DNA from 2 places in the Nocardioides sp. GCM10027114 genome. Region 1 is predicted to be linked to the other one. Evidence: predicted binding sites of a transcription regulator. Region 1 holds the regulator's gene; the other holds the start of a gene.
What was found. Region 1 encodes HrcA, which represses chaperone genes, less so after heat shock. Its sites were predicted from a motif close to TTGGCACTCGNNNNNNNCGAGTGCCAA; they were not measured.
Positions count from the first base shown of each region.

Region 2: groL (chaperonin GroEL) is a predicted target of HrcA. The motif match lies at 2,309-2,335, and genes of this name have one in related genera.

Region 1 covers NZ_JBHSSS010000019.1:128,553-134,029, forward strand. Annotated here, with positions in the region: gene ACFP2E_RS08920 (hypothetical protein) at 91-315, opposite strand; gene ACFP2E_RS08925 (MBL fold metallo-hydrolase) at 369-1,235, opposite strand; gene hrcA (heat-inducible transcriptional repressor HrcA) at 1,335-2,363, shown strand; gene dnaJ (molecular chaperone DnaJ) at 2,440-3,615, shown strand; gene ACFP2E_RS08940 (16S rRNA (uracil(1498)-N(3))-methyltransferase) at 3,629-4,369, shown strand; gene ACFP2E_RS08945 (Gmad2 immunoglobulin-like domain-containing protein) at 4,403-5,477, opposite strand, start outside.
Region 2 covers NZ_JBHSSS010000009.1:112,860-118,336, forward strand. Annotated here, with positions in the region: gene ACFP2E_RS05365 (RNA polymerase sigma factor) at 1-373, opposite strand, end outside; gene groL (chaperonin GroEL) at 519-2,147, opposite strand; gene ACFP2E_RS05375 (RimK family alpha-L-glutamate ligase) at 2,388-3,236, opposite strand; gene ACFP2E_RS05380 (SGNH/GDSL hydrolase family protein) at 3,246-4,100, opposite strand; gene ACFP2E_RS05385 (YciI family protein) at 4,226-4,585, shown strand; gene ACFP2E_RS05390 (RNA polymerase sigma factor) at 4,911-5,477, shown strand, end outside.

The DNA.
Region 1 (5,477 bases):
CCCGGCAAGGGGCCGCGGCAGGCCCCTGCTCCACGGGAAGTATGCCCGGACCTGCAAGGTCCTACTCCTCCCGGAGCGGGAGGGCGTGCGTCAGTCCTCGAGGTCCTCGTCGTCCCACTGCTCGGCGGGCTTGCCGCCGTCGAGCAGGTCGAGGTCGTCGACCTCGGCGTCCTCCTCGTCGAGGTCCCGGGCGAGCGGGTTGTCCTCGGTCGGCTGCAGGTCCTCGGGGAGCTGGTCGTCGCTGATGTCGCCGGGCTCGGGGTTGTCGCTGCGCTCGGCGTTCTCGGTGTCCTCGGGGCTGTCCGGGTTGCTCATGTCCGGACGGTACCCACCCGCGGGCCGCTCCACCCGTCGGATCGGGGCGGCCGTCAGATCAGCGGCAGCCGCTTCTGGCTGCGGGGCAGGTGCTCGTAGCCGCGGCGGACGGCCTCGGCGAGACCACCTGCCGGGAACGGCCACTCGGCGGCGTCGAGCGCCTCGGCGACCGGCACCCCGCGGCCGGCCAGGTCCCGGACGGTCTCGGCGACGATGCCGATCTCGTTGCGCTGCTGCTCGACGAAGTCGCGGTCCACCGGTGCGCCGTGCCCCGGCACCACCACGCTGCCGGAGGTGAGCAGCCCGAGGGCGATGTCGAGGCTCAGGGGCCACTCCAGCGGCCAGGAGTCGTCGCCGTACGACGGGGGAGCGGACTCCTCGACGAGGTCGCCGGCGAGCAGCACGTCGGCGTCCGGCACCCGCACGACCAGGTCGCCCCCCGTGTGGCCGCGGCCGGGGTGGACCAGCTCGACCGCGCGGTCGCCGAGGTCGAGCACCCGGGCGGAGGAGAACGTCCGGTCCGGCAGGGCCAGCCGGGTCGCGGCGACCTCGGCGGCGTGCGGCTCGGCGGGGTCCTCGGCCAGCCGGCGCTGCACCTCCGGGCCCCACTGCTCGAGCTCCACCGCGGCGGTCTCGTGGGCGTGCACCGGCACCGCGCCGTACGCCGTGAGCACGGCGTCGTTGCCGAACGCGTGGTCGTAGTGCCAGTGGGTGTTGACGACGGCCACCACCTCGCCGGCCCCGAGCCGGCGCACGCCCTCGAGCATCGACCGCGCCGCGGCCGTCGAGCCGAGGGTGTCGACCAGCAGCACGCCGCGCCCGCCGCCGACCGCGGTGACGTTGACGTCGCACCACTCGTGGCGGGCGACCCAGACCCGGTCGGCGACCTCGGTGAACCGGCTCACGGAAGCATCGCCCATGCGCAGGAGACTAGTAGGATTGGCACTCAGTCGAGACGAGTGCCAGCCTTGGGGTGGGCCGGCCGGCCCAGTGACAGGCCCGACAGGAGGTGGGGAGAAGTGCACGAGGACCGCAAGCTCGCCGTCCTCCGCGCGATCGTCGAGGACTACGTCGCCACCGAGGAGCCCGTCGGCTCCAAGGCGCTCGTCGAGCGCCACGGACTCGGCGTCTCCCCGGCCACGGTTCGCAACGACATGGCCGCGCTGGAGGAGGAGGGCTTCATCATGCAGCCCCACACCAGCGCCGGCCGGGTGCCGACCGACAAGGGCTACCGGCTGTTCGTCGACCGGCTGACCACCCTGAAGCCGATGAGCACCGCCGAGAAGCGGGCCATCGCCACCATCCTCGACGGCGCCGTCGACCTCGACGACGTGGTCCAGCGGTCGGTGCGCCTGCTCTCGCAGCTGACCCGCCAGGTGGCTGTGGTGCAGTACCCCACGCTGTCGCGCTCCACGGTGCGTCACATCGAGATGGTCGCGCTGACCCCGACCCGGTTGCTCGTCGTGTTGATCCTCAGCACCGGCCGCGTCGAGCAGCGCCTCGTCGAGCTCGACCACGAGGTCACCGACGCCGAGCTGGGCGACCTGCGCACCCGGATCAACCAGGCTGCGACCGGGTCGACCATCGCCGAGGCCACCAAGGCGCTGGTGCGGCTCGTCTCCGAGCCGACCGATCCGCAGGCGCCGCCGACGACCACCGACCGGGTCGTCGCCACCCTCGTCGAGTCGATGTCCGACCACCGCTCCGACGAGCGCATCGCGGTCGGTGGCGCGGCCAACCTCGCCCGCTTCGGCGAGAGCTTCGACACCGCGGTCCGGCCGCTGCTCGAGGCGCTGGAGGAGCACGTCGTGCTGCTCAAGCTGCTCGGTGAGGCGCACGCCGGCGGTGCGGTGACCGTGCGCATCGGCCACGAGGGCCCCTACCAGGAGCTCGCTGCCACGAGTGTCATCGCCACCGGCTACGGGCCGGGTGACCAGGCGCTCGCCACACTGGGGATCGTGGGTCCGACCCGCATGGACTACCCCGGCTCGATGGCCGCGGTGCGCGCCGTGGCCCGCTACGTCTCCCGGATCCTCGACGAGGCGTGAGCGCCAGCACCACCCTGCCCCGCACCGCCGCCGCACCCCACCGCCGTACCGAGAACGACCGACTGAAGGACCACACGTGAGTCAGGACCTCTACGACCTCTTGGGCGTCTCCCGCGACGCGGACGCCGACGCCATCAAGAAGGCCTACCGGAAACTGGCCCGCCAGCTGCACCCCGACGTCAACCCGGACCCGGAGACGCAGGAGAAGTTCAAGGAGGTCTCCCGCGCCTACGAGGTGCTCTCCGACCCGCAGAAGCGGGCGGCGTACGACCGGGGCGGCGACCCGTTCGGGGGCACCGGTGGCTTCGGCCAGGGCGCCGGGTTCTCCTTCACCGACATCATGGACGCCTTCTTCGGCGGTGCGACCCCGGGCGGCGCGACCGGCGGCCGCGGCCCGCGGCCCCGCGTCCGCCGCGGCCAGGACGCCCTGATCCGGGTCGAGGTCGACCTGGCCGAGGCGGCGTTCGGCGCGACCCGCGAGATCAAGGTCGACACCGCGGTCGTCTGCGGCACCTGCTCCGGCGAGGGCGCCGCGCCCGGCACCGAGCCGGTCACCTGCGAGACCTGCCGCGGTGCCGGCGAGGTCGCGCAGGTGCAGCGCTCCTTCCTCGGCGAGATCCGCACGCTGCGCCCCTGTGCGGCCTGCCGCGGCTTCGGCACGATCATCCCCGAGCCGTGCCGCGAGTGCTCCGGCGACGGCCGTGTCCGGTCCCGCCGCACGCTGACCGTCAAGATCCCCGCGGGCGTCGACACCGGCACCCGCGTCCAGCTCACCGGCCAGGGCGAGGTCGGCCCCGGCGGCGGCCCCGCCGGCGACCTGTACGTCGAGATCTCGGTCGCGCCCCACGAGACCTTCACCCGCCACGGCAACGACCTGCACTGCACCGTGACGGTCCCGATGACCGCGGCCGCGCTCGGCACCACCCTGACGCTGCCCACCCTCGAGGCGGACGCCGAGAGCGGCGCCGACTCCGGCGTGGAGACCGAGTTCGAGCTCGAGATCCGGCCCGGCACGCAGTCCGGCACCGAGCAGGTGCTGCGCGGCCGGGGCGTCCCCGGGCTGCGGGGCGGCCGCGGCGACCTCGTCGTCACCGTGGTCGTGGAGACCCCGAGCCGGCTCGACGCGCGGCAGGAGGAGCTGCTCCGGGAGCTCGCCGGCCTGCGTGACGAGCAGCAGCCGTCCGGTCAGGTGCGGCCGAGCGGCGCGAAGTCGGTGTTCGGCCGGCTCCGCGACGCCTTCAACGCCCACTGAGCGGGGCGCGCGGATGTCGCTCCCGGTCCACCTGGTGCCGTCGCTGGACCGCGTCCGCGTCGGCTCCGCCGTCACCGTCGAGGGCGACGAGGCGCACCACGCCGTGGCCGTACGCCGGCTGCGCATCGGCGAACCGGTGGTGCTGACCGACGGCGCCGGGACCCTGGCGACCGGCGAGGTCGCCGAGACGGGGAAGCGGCTGCTGGTCGTCACGGTGACCGCCGTCGACACCCCGCCCGAGCCCGACCCCGCCGTGACCGTCGTCCAGGCGCTGCCGAAGGGCGACCGAGGGGAGCTCGCGGTGGAGGTCCTGACCGAGATCGGCGTGGCGACCGTCGTGCCGTGGGCCGCCTCCCGCAGCGTCGCCGTCTGGAAGGGCGAGCGGGCCACCAAGTCGCTGGCCAAGTGGCGCAGCACCGCCCGGGAGGCCGCCAAGCAGGCCCGGCGGGCGTGGTTCCCCGAGGTGGCCCCGCTGGCCACCACCGCCGACGTCGTCGAAGTCCTCGGTCACGCGGACGTCGCGGTGGTGCTCCACGAGGAGGCCACCGACCCGCTCTCCGCCGTCGAGCTGCCCGAGTCCGGACGGCTGGCGGTCGTCGTGGGACCCGAGGGCGGCCTCACCGAGGACGAGGTGCTGGCGTTCGCGGCCGCGGGCGCCCGCCCGGTCCGGCTCGGCACCGAGGTGCTCCGGACCTCCACGGCCGGCGTGGCCGCGGTCGCGGCGCTGCTCGCCCGCACCCCGCGCTGGCGGTGAGCCGGGCGGGGTGCGGACTGGCCTGAGGGGTCCTCAGCCGATGACGATCGTCCGGGTGTCGGTGTGGGGGCCGGTGCCCTCGGTCCCGCCGGACGGGTCGTCCGTGGAGGCGGTCAGGAGGTACTCGCCGGCCGGGATGCCCGACAGGTCGAGGGTGTCCTCGAACGGGAACAGCTGCTCGCCCATCCAGCCCTCGGCGGTGATCGGCATCTCGAGGACGGTCTCGGTCGCGCCGAGCGGCTGCAGCCGGACCACGACGTTGGCCTCGAACGAGTTGGCGACACCGGAGACGGTCAGCGTGTCGCCGCTCACCTGCTCGCCCTCGGTCGGCGAGGTGAGGGAGACCAGCGCCAGGGTCTCGAGGATCGGCGTGTTGGCCAGCGGCTCGTTGACCGCCTCGCCGAGGATGTTGGTGATCCGGCCCTTGTCGCTGAGGAACTGCACGCCGACCCGGCCCTGGCCCAGCGCGGCCTGCGCGGTGTACACGACCTGCTGCACCGCGATCCGTGCCTCCTCCTCGGTCATCCCCGCCGGCCGCTCCTCCGGGGCCCCGGCGACGGTGACGGTGATGATGTCGGCGCCGTCGAACTCCACCTCGGAGACGGTCGAGCCCGCGGGCCACAGCGAGCGGTAGTCGGGGTCGAGGGCCTGGCCTTCGACGCTCGCCCGGGTGGCGGCGAGGATCGGGTCGGTGCCGGCGGCGCCCATCTGGAACTCCCGGTAGAGCCGGACGCCGGCCGGCGTGTCACCGGCGAGGTAGACCGGGACCACGGTGCCGGATCCCGGGTCGCCGGTCTCGGTGGGCTCCGGGTCGGGTGTGGGGGAGTCGTCGCGGCGGTCCGGGCCCTGGCTGGTGCGCTCGGCCGGTCCCGGGTCGTCGTCGGCGGTGTTGGTGAAGACGCCACCCGCGAAGGCGATGGCGGTGAGGACGGCGGCCGTCGCGACGACGGCGCCGCCGGAGGCGAGGAGCCAGGGGCGCTTGGTGGACATGAGGGTCACCTTCGTTCGGTTGCGGATGGTGTCGAGCGCGTCACTGGGCTCGACGTCGGACACGGCGTCGGACAGCAGCCGGGACAGCTCGTCGTCGAGCCGGTCGTCGTGCTGGTCG
Region 2 (5,477 bases), on a different contig from region 1:
GCTCGGCGTCCTGCGGGCGCAGCCTGGCCAGCGCCGCCGACAGGTCCGGGTCGGGGTCGGCCGCCGGCGGAGCGGCCTCGCGGGGCGGGTCCACGGTGGCGATCCGGGCGGCCAGCCGGCGCCGACGCCGCTCCCCGCGCTCAGCATTGGCCAGGCAGTTGCGGGCCACGCCGTAGGCCCACGGCAGCGCCTCCCCCGGCACGTCGTCGAGGCGGCGCCAGCACACCAGCAGCGTCTCGGCGAGCACGTCCTCCGCGGTGTCGGGGTCGGAACGCCGCACCAGGAACCGCCGCACCGGCTCCATCACCTCGCCGGCGAGCCGCTCGAAGCGCTCCCGCCGCCCGCGGTCGGCGACGTCGGTCTCGGCAGGCACGTCCCCATCCTTGCGGAAACCTCGCCCCGGAAATGGCAGCAGGGCCCCCGCCGAAGCGGAGGCCCTGCTGTTTGTGCTGGCGGACGTCATACGTTCCGGTCGCTATAGCGCTCGGTTCGTATGACGTCTCGCGGAGCGGTGGGACTCAGAAGTCCATGCCGCCCATGCCGCCGGTCGGGTCGCCACCCATGGGGGCGGCCTTCTCCGGCTTGTCGGCCACGACGGCCTCGGTGGTGAGGAACAGCGCGGCGATCGACGCGGCGTTCTGCAGCGCCGAGCGGGTCACCTTGGCGGGGTCGAGGATCCCGGCCGAGATCATGTCGACGTACTCGCCGGTGGCGGCGTTGAGACCGTGCCCAGCCGTGAGGCCGCGCACCTTCTCCGCCACGACGCCGCCCTCGAGACCGGCGTTGACCGCGATCTGCTTGAGCGGGGCCTCGGTGGCCGCGCGAACGATGTTGGCACCGGTGAGCTCGTCGCCCTCCAGCTCCAGCTTCTCGAAGGCCGCGTCGGCAGCCTGCACCAGGGCGACGCCACCGCCGGCGACGATGCCCTCCTCGACGGCCGCCTTCGCGTTGCGAACGGCGTCCTCGATGCGGTGCTTGCGCTCCTTGAGCTCGACCTCGGTGGCCGCGCCGACCTTGATGACGGCCACGCCGCCGGCCAGCTTGGCGAGGCGCTCCTGGAGCTTCTCGCGGTCGTAGTCCGAGTCGGACTTCTCGATCTCGGCGCGGATCTGGTTGACCCGGCCCTCGATCTGGGCGGCGTCGCCGGCACCCTCGACGATGGTGGTCTCGTCCTTGGTGATGACGACCTTGCGGGCCTGGCCGAGCAGCTCGACGCCGGCGTTCTCGAGCTTGAGGCCGACCTCCTCGCTGATGACCTGGCCACCGGTCAGGATCGCGATGTCCTGCAGCATGGCCTTGCGGCGGTCACCGAAGCCCGGGGCCTTGACGGCGACGGACTTGAAGGTGCCGCGGATCTTGTTGACGACCAGCGTGGACAGCGCCTCGCCGTCGACGTCCTCGGCGATGATGACCAGCGGCTTGCCGGACTGCATGACCTTCTCGAGCAGCGGCAGCAGGTCCTTGACCGAGGAGACCTTGGAGTTGGCGATGAGGATGTAGGGGTCCTCGAGGACCGTCTCCATGCGCTCCGGGTCGGTGACGAAGTACGCCGAGATGTAGCCCTTGTCGAAGCGCATGCCCTCGGTGAGCTCGAGGTCGAGCCCGAAGGTGTTCGACTCCTCGACGGTGATGACGCCTTCCTTGCCGACCTTGTCCATCGCCTCGGCGATGATCTCGCCGACGGTGGTGTCGGCGGCGGAGATCGACGCGGTCGCGGCGATCTGCTCCTTGGTCTCGACGTCCTTGGCCATGCCGAGCAGCTGCTCGGACACCGCGCCGACGGCGGTCTCGATGCCGCGCTTGAGGCCCATCGGGTTGGCACCCGCGGCCACGTTGCGGAGGCCCTCGCGGACCATCGCCTGGGCGAGGACCGTCGCGGTCGTGGTGCCGTCACCGGCCACGTCGTCGGTCTTCTTGGCGACTTCCTTGACGAGCTCGGCCCCGATCTTCTCGTAGGGGTCCTCCAGCTCGATCTCCTTGGCGATCGACACACCATCGTTGGTGATGGTGGGCGCGCCCCACTTCTTCTCGAGGACGACGTTGCGACCCTTGGGGCCCAGCGTCACCTTCACCGCGTCGGCGAGCGTGTTCATGCCACGCTCGAGGCCGCGGCGGGCCTCCTCGTTGAACGCAATCAGCTTCGGCATAACTCCTGCGATTCCTCACGCCTAGAGTTCGTGGACGGAGTCGGAGGGCTGCCCGCGACGGACGATCCGGCTGTCCCGGCGGACCCTTCCCGCCGGCGCTGGTGGACCTCAACCAACCGATCCGGTTTGTCACTCTCATGCTAAGAGTGCCAGCTCAATGTTTAGCACTCGGGGTGGGCGAGTGCAAACGATCCGTCCGCCGGTCCAGCGGGCCCTCCCGCTCCGACCGGCCGGGCGGGATCAGGCCAGCCGGGCGGCGAGCAGGTCGGCGAAGGCGGCCGCGTTGTCAGGGATCACGTCGAGGTAGAGCCCCGGCTCGATGAGCTCGAGCTCGCTCACGACCAACCGGCCGTCGTGGCGCATCATGTCGACCCGGGCGTACGCCGGCACCTCGCCGAAGCGAGAGCCCACCACCGCCACGGCGCGTTCGGCGAGCTCGAGCGCCTCTGGATCGAGCTGCACCGGGCGCGACCCGCCGCCGTACAGCTCGTGGACACGGATCTCCCCCTCGGCCGGCAGCTTGTCGACCTGGGCCGTGGCGTGCCCCTCGAGCACGAACACCGAGGTCTCCCCCTCGGTGCGGACCGACTCGACGAGCGGCTGCACGACCCACGGGGAGGCGGTGAGCCCCTCGAGCCGCTGGTCCTCGAGGCTCTCGGCCACGACCACACCGACGCCGCCGGCGCCGGTACGAGGCTTGACGACGACGGCGCCGTGCTCGGCCAGTGCCGCAGTGAGGCCGGGCAGCAGGTTGGCGTCGTCGAGGAGGTCGGTCGGCACCACGGGAAGGTCGCCGAGGTCGGCGAGGTAGGCCTTGTCGGCGTTCCACGTGAACACGTCGGCACCGTTGAGCAGGGTCGTGACCTTCTCGACGTGGCGGGCCCAGGCCAGGAACTCGTCGAGCCGACGGTGGTAGTCCCACGTCGACCGCACCACCACCAGCCGCGCAGCCGCCCAGTCGACCTCGGGGTCGTCCCAGCGCTCCCAACGGGCGTCGACCCCGCGTCGCGCAAGCGCGGTCAGCAGGTGGTCTCCGCCCGGCTCGCCGTCGGGCATCAGGTTGAAGGTCGCGAGCAGTACGTCAGGCACGTTCCGACCCTAGACGTCGGCCGCCGAAGGCTCGGGAGCGGCCGGGGGGTCGGGTGCGTGGTGCCCGAACGGGATCCGGACGACCACGCCGAGCGCGGCGAGCACCGACGGCAGCATCGCCTTGGCCGTCCGCTTGTAGCCGTGCGCGCTGGGGTGGAACCGGTCGAGGCTGAACATCTCGTCGGGGTTGGTGATGAAGAACGGCCCCACGACGTCGGCCAGGGACACCACCCGCGCCCCGCACTCCAGCGCCGCCCGCCGCTGCGCCGCGGCGAGCTGCCGCGAGGCCCGGGAGCCGAGTGCCCGCAGCGGCTGCGGCACCGGCCGCAGCGCGCCGAGGTCCGGGCAGGTGCCGACCACCACCGCGGCGCCGAGCTCCTGCAGCCCCTCGATACAGGCGACGAGGTGGCGCACCGACTCGGCGACCGGCACCCGGTGGGTCACGTCGTTGCCGCCCACCACGATCACCGCCACCTCCGGCTGCACCCCCGCGGGCAGCGAGGCGAGCTGGTCGGCCAGCGCGCTGCTCTCCGACCCGACGACCGCGAGGGTGGTCAGTCGCACCGAGCGTCGCGCCGCCTTGTGGACGCCCTTGGCGAGGCGGGCGCCGAGCGTGCCCTTGGCCGTCTCGGCGCCGAGGCCGGCTGCGATCGAGTCCCCCAGGACGACGAGCTCGACGGTGTCGCCGAGGCTCTTCTTGTAGACCCGGTCCGCGTCCGGGGGCTCGTCGCCGAGCGGGTGCCCGATGAGCCGTCGGGCCGCGGCCGCCTGGCGGCGCAGCAGGTGGCGGGCCGTCAGGGACAGGCCGCCGCCGACGACGGCGGCGCCCCCGAGGACCACGGACGAGCGGCGCAGGATGCTCACCCGCGCAGTTCAACCATGCCCGGCCGACCCGGCCGCCAACACAAGGTGGCCGGCGGCTGTCGATTTCCCCGGGCCGGCTCCGTCATGGAGGTGCCAGACTCACCACGAACGCACGGGAGGAACCCATGACCGAGTACATCCTGCTCATCCCCGACGACGAGGAGCAGTGGGCCGCCAGGAGCGAGGACGAGCGGCAACGGACCTACGACCGGCACCGTGAGTTCGCCGCCGCGCTGGCCGCCCGCGGCCACAAGGTCACCGGCGGCGCGGAGCTCGCCCCCTCGAAGGAGGCCCGGACCGTACGCCGCCGCGACGGCGCCCTGCACGTCACCGAGGGCCCCTACGCGGAGGCGGTCGAGCAGCTCTCGGGCTTCTACCTGATCGAGAGCGACGACCTGGACGACCTCGTGGAGTGCGTCGGGATGCTCGCCGTGGACGAATCCCCGCTCGAGCTGCGCGCGTGCCGGGACGGGTCCTCGTCGTGATGCCGGGGCCGGCCTGACCGCGGCGTCCGACCAGCCGGCGCGGACCGCGCTCGACGCCGCCTGGCGCGACGAGTGGGGCCGGCTGCTGGCCCTGCTCGTCGCGCAGTTCCGCCGTCTCGACCTGACCGAGGACGGGCTGGCCGACGCCTTCGAGGCCGCCGCCCGCACCTGGCCGGACGGCGGCGTCCCCACCAACCCGCCGGCCTGGCTGCTCACCACCGCGCGGCGCCGCGTCGTCGACCGGCTGCGCTCGGAGGAGGCCGCGACCCGCCGGCTGCCGCTGCTCGCTGTCGAGGCCGAGCTGCAGGAGGAGGCGCAACGCGTCATGGCCGATGCCGGGGAGCCCGCCGGGGCGGTGCGCGACGAGCGGCTCCGGCTCGTGCTGCTGTGCGCGCACCCGGCGCTGGCCCCCGAGGCTGCCGCGGCGCTCACGCTGCGGCTGGTCCTCGGCCTGTCCACCGCCGACATCGCCCGGCTGTTCCTCGTCCGCGTCCCGACCATGGCGGCCCGGCTCACCCGGGCCCGCAAGCGGCTCGCCGGCGAGCGCTTCGAGGTGCCGTCCGGCGAGGCGCTCCACGAGCGGCTCCGGGTGGCCGCCGACGTCGCCTACCTCGCCTTCACCGCCGGGTACGCGCCGCCTTCCGGCGACGAGGTCCTCCGCGCCGACCTGGCGGGCGAGGCGGTGCGCCTCGTGCGCACGCTGCGGGAGCTGGCACCGCCGTCGGTCGAGCTCGACGCCCTGCTCGCGCTGGTGCTGCTCCAGCACGCGCGCCGCGACGCGCGCGTGGCCGACGGCGAGCTGGTGCTGCTGCCGGACCAGGACCGCAGCCGCTGGCACGACGACGAGGTCGACGAGGCGCTCGGGCTGCTCCGGCCGCACGTCGACGCCCCC